2 regions of the Isoptericola sp. NPDC019571 genome follow, and region 1 is predicted to be linked to the other one. Evidence: riboswitches for the same ligand, from Rfam matches in the RefSeq annotation. Region 1 holds a riboswitch; the other holds the start of a gene.
The links. A riboswitch is a leader RNA that binds a small molecule or an ion and turns the genes downstream of it on or off. The one in region 1 is predicted to bind FMN.
Positions count from the first base shown of each region.

Region 1 (2,377 bases):
GGTGGCCGTCTCTGTACGACCGCGGAGGCGGGGTGGGGTCGTCGGGCACCGCCATCATGCTCGCATGGGACCCGGACGGGCCCGAGCCCGCCGCTGAGGAAATCGCCGAGGCGCGGCGCGCCGCGGACGAGGACCTGCTCGCCCGTCTCGTTGCGCGGCCGTCCGCCGACCGGCTCCTGCTGCCCCACCGGGGCTACCACGTGTGGACGGGGGAGCCCCGGTCGGTCGCCGCGCTCATGGGCCTGGTCGACCTGCCCTCGCACGTCTGGCCCGAGCACCGGGAATGGTTCCTCGGGATGCCGATCTACACCGCCGAGGCGGCGCTCGGCGGACCCGCGGACCTGGTGTCCGCCGTCCTCGCCGACGCGCGCCTCGGCGCCCGCGCCGCGGGGCCGGGCACCGAGCTCGACATCGACGACTGAGAGCTCAGCGCGGCATCTCGTCCTCGGCGCGGCAGCTCGAGCTGCCGCGCCGAGCCCGAACTGCCGCGGTGAGCGCCGTCAGGGCGCGACCGCGGGCGTCGTCGCCCCCGCCTGGGCCTGCTCACGCCGGTGCACGCGCCACCACACGAAGAACCCGGTCAGGGTGAAGACGCCGTAGAACACGTACATCAGCGCCGTGGCGTAGTAGCCCGCCGACCAGAGCAGGGGCACTCCCACGACGTCCACTGCCACCCAGACCAGCCAGAACTCGACCCAGCCCTTCGCCATGCCGTACGTGGCGACCAGCGAGCCCATGAAGATCCACGCGTCCGACCACACCGGCTCGTAGGAGCCGAGGGCGCGGAACAGCGGGGTGAGCAGCAGGGTGCCGCCGACCATCACGACGACGATGCCGACGCGCTCCCGCCAGGTCGCCCAGTGGGGGTGCACCGCGGCGCCGCCGTCGGCGGGGATCCTGCCGTCGGCGCGGACCTCCAGGGCGGCACGCTCGGTGCGCCGCCACTGCACCCAGCCGTAGATCGACACGATCAGGAACATCACCTGCCGGCCCGCCTGGCCGAGCATGTCGGCGCGGCTCGAGTCGCCGAACCACGAGCCCATGAAGACCGTGAACAGCACCAGGTTGCCGACGATGCCGACGGGCCACGCCCACACCTTGCGGCGCATGCCGCCGAGCGCGGAGGCGAGGCCGAACAGGTTGCCGACGATCTCGCGCCACGACATGTGCTGGTCGCCGATGGTCAGCGTGGCGTTGAAGAACGCGTCGATCGCGTCCATCGTTCACTCTCCCGGTCCGAGGTGCGGCGTCCGGGGTGAGGGGTCGGCGCTCGCCGCGTCGGGCCCCGTAGGGCCGTCGTCGGCGGCACGACACCCGGCGGCACCCACCCTGACGGGTGCGTGCCGCACGTGCTTCCTCCCATCCGGACTTTGACCGTCGGCCCTGGAATCTCACCAGGTCAGCCGGCCTCTCCCCGCGTCTGCGGGTGGAGGCCGGGTCGCGGGCTGTCACCGCCGGCTCGGAATTTCACCGACCCCGGAGCACGTACGTGCGTGTCTTTCCACCGCCGGAGGTCCCGGCGGCGTCCTGCACAACTCAGGATGCCACAGCGGCATTCCCGGCGGCAGCGTCGTGTCCGGCCGTCTCGACCGGCGGTCAGGCCAGCGCGTCGCGGACGGCGCGCGCGACGTCGTCCGGCCCCGCCCCGGGCTCCAGCACCGTGACCACGACGCGCTTCCCGTCGCCGCCCGTCGCGACCGTCCGGACCTCGCCGGCGGAGGCGACGTCGGTGTCGACGGCAGGGGCGGACGACGGCGCGGAGTCGTCGTCGTGCGGGAACGGGGAGACGGCGGCGCGCCGCAGGTCGGCGAACGCCTCCTCCAGCTCCGGCCGCAGGTCGAGGTGGGGGTTGCGCAGCCAGCGCCGCAGGATCGCGTTGTGCACCGCGACGACGGACGCCGCGAACGCGATCGACATCGTCGTGGTGGACCGGTCGGGCGGCAGCGTGTCACGCAGGTAGGCGGTGAACGCGCGCTCGTAGCGGTGCGTCGTGACCAGCTCGCGGTCGCGCAGCGCGGGCACCTGCTGCAGCAGCTGGTGCCGGGCGATCGACGTCTCGCGCTGGCCCACGTGGTGGTCGAAGACGAGCCGCGCCGCGCGGCAGACCTCGAGGTACGGGTCGGTGGTCGGGTCCCACGCCCGCTCGGGCGCGCGGCCCGACTCCTCGCTGGCCCGCGCCTCGGGCCGGGTCTCCGCGAGCATGACGACGACCTCCTCCAGGAGCAGCTCGTGGTCCGCGAAGACCACGTCCTCCTTGGAGCGGAAGCGGCGGAAGAACGTCGCACGGCTGACGCGGGCGGCGTCGGCGATCTCCTCGACGGTGGTCTGCTCGTAGCCCTGCCGGGAGAAGAGGTCGATCGCGGCGTCGACGGCCTGG
Region 1 is NZ_JBIRXZ010000006.1:143,072-145,448, reverse strand. It holds gene ACH443_RS12625 (hypothetical protein) at 1-422, shown strand, start outside; gene pnuC (nicotinamide riboside transporter PnuC) at 501-1,220, opposite strand; FMN riboswitch at 1,346-1,489, opposite strand; gene ACH443_RS12615 (TetR family transcriptional regulator) at 1,597-2,377, opposite strand, start outside.

Region 2 (2,377 bases), on a different contig from region 1:
ACGGTGAGGCGGGCGCCGTCGGCGTGCTCGCGCACCGCGACGACGGTGCCGAGCTCCTCCACGATTCCGGTGAACATGGCTCAGCGCTCCTTCCGCGGCCGCAGGGCGAGCCGCACGGTGGGGATGTCGGTGGGGTCGTCCGGGTCCCGGGGCAGGACGGCGACATCGAGGAGGTCGAGGCGCGCGGCGTCGGCGAGGGTCCCGATGCCGAGGTCGGCGACGGCCGACGCGCCGACCCCGAGCAGCACAGGCGCGACGTAGGCGACGACGTCGTCGACGAGCCCGGCGCGCCAGAAGGCGGCGGCGAGCGCGGGCCCGCCCTCGAGCAGCACGTGCCGGTGCTCGCGGTACCAGAGCAGCTCCAGCACCTCGTGCGGGTCGTGGGTGCGCAGGTGGATCACGGCCTCGCCGGCCGCCGCGGCGCGCGCGAGCCGGGACGACGCGGGCAGGTCCCGCAGCCCGACGACGACGCGGTCCGGCTGCTGCCCCGTCAGCGGGGCGTGCCGCACGGTGAGGTCGGGGTCGTCGGCGAGCGCGGTACCGGTGCCGACGACGACGGCGTCCGCCCCGGCGCGCAGGCGGTGCACGTCGTGGCGCGCGGCCCGTCCCGTGATCCAGCGCGAGGTGCCGTCGGCGGCCGCGGAGCGCCCGTCGAGCGTGCTCGCGACCTTCCAGGTGACGACGGGACGGCCGAGCTCCTGCGCACGCGTCCAGACGGCGTTGAGCGCGCGCGCCTCGTCCGCCAGCACGCCGCCGACGACCTCGACGCCCGCGGCGCGCAGGCGTGCGGCGCCGCCCGACGCGGCGGGGTTGGGGTCGTGCTGGCCGTGCACGACCCGCGCGACCCCCGCGGCCAGCAGCGCGTCGGCGCAGGGACCGGTGCGGCCGTGGTGGTTGCAGGGCTCGAGCGTGACGACGGCGGTGGTCCCGCGCGCGGCGCCCGGGCCGCGGGACTCGGTCGCGCGGCGCAGCGCCTCGACCTCGGCGTGCGGCGTGCCCGCGCCGCGGTGGAAACCCTCCGCGATCGGAGCACCGTCGGCGTCGAGGAGCACGCACCCGACGCGCGGGTTGGGTCCTCGTGCCGGCCCCTGCGCGGCCAGCTCGAGCGCACGCTGCATCGCGGCGCGCTCTGCCGTGGTGGCGCTCATCCGTCCTGCCCCTGTCGTCCGGTCGCGGACCCCGGGGCAGGAAGGCGGGGTCGGACGTGCTCGCACCGACCGGTCGCGGACGGTCGTCACGAAGGACGACACCGGCCGAGGGGCCGGGGGTCGGACCGGACGGGGAGCCGTCGCGTGCGCTTCCCATCCGGACTTTGACCGTCGGTCCAGGAGTTCCACCTGGTCAACCGGTCACAGGCTGTGACCGGGTCGCGGACTTTCACCGCCGGCTCGGAATTTCACCGACCCCAGAGCACGCGAGCAATTCGCTCGTCATCGCCGACCGTGCCACGCCCCGCGCCCGCGTGGCAAGCCCGAGTGGCGCACGTCTCACCCGCGACCGCGCGCCGTGCGCCGCTCGTCGTCCCGCCCCAGCGCGACGCCGAGAGCGACGAGCACGAGGAGATCCACCACCAGGCCCGCCACCGCCACCCACTGCACCGCGCGGAACGCGAGCAGCTGGGTGACCAGCAGGCTGACGAGGACCCCGCGCCGCACCCACACCGCCCCCGCGCGGTGGTCCCGCGGGCCGACGACGAGCGCCCGCACGACGCACGCCACGGTCGCGGCGACGGCCACGAGGATCCCGACGCCGACCCAGGACGGCACCGCGATCCCGCCGAGCAGCACCCGCAGCGCCACCACGACCGACCCGGCACTGGTGGCGAGCACCGCCACCGTCACGACCGCGGCGGCCCACCGGTGCTCCATCGCCTCGGCGAACCACGCGGACACCCGGACGACCAGCGCCCGGACGGGGTCCGGCACGGTCACGTCGTCGCGCGGCACGGCCTCCACCAGCGCGGCGACCTCCTCCGCCGCCGGCTCGCCGCGGCCCCGCTCCACGAGCGCCCGCGCCTCCTCGCGCTCCGCGTCCGTGAAGCCGCCCGCCACGCCGGCCACGGCGCGGTCGGTCGCCACCGCGAGGTATTCCGCGGGGTGGTGCGCCCGTCGCCCGTGCAGGGCCTCCACGAGCAGCACGAGCACGACGACGACCGCGTAGATCAGCGCCGCCGTCGGCTCGTAGAAGTAGTCGTTGTCGGAGGTGACGAACTTGCCGATCTCGTCGACGAACAGCCCGAAGCCGACGCCGCCCAGCACCGCACCGAGCGACCGCGGCGCCGGCCCGACCCACGACAGCAGCACCACCACCGCGAGCGCCATGCCTAGCCCGCCCCACAGGACGTGCGCCACGTGCAGCCCGCCGCCGCCCACCTGCG
Region 2 is NZ_JBIRXZ010000007.1:242,315-244,691, reverse strand. It holds gene ACH443_RS14390 (riboflavin synthase) at 1-77, opposite strand, end outside; gene ribD (bifunctional diaminohydroxyphosphoribosylaminopyrimidine deaminase/5-amino-6-(5-phosphoribosylamino)uracil reductase RibD) at 81-1,148, opposite strand; FMN riboswitch at 1,289-1,418, opposite strand; gene ACH443_RS14380 (hypothetical protein) at 1,488-2,377, opposite strand, start outside.
Region 2: another riboswitch for FMN. It lies ahead of ribD (bifunctional diaminohydroxyphosphoribosylaminopyrimidine deaminase/5-amino-6-(5-phosphoribosylamino)uracil reductase RibD); the one in region 1 lies ahead of pnuC (nicotinamide riboside transporter PnuC).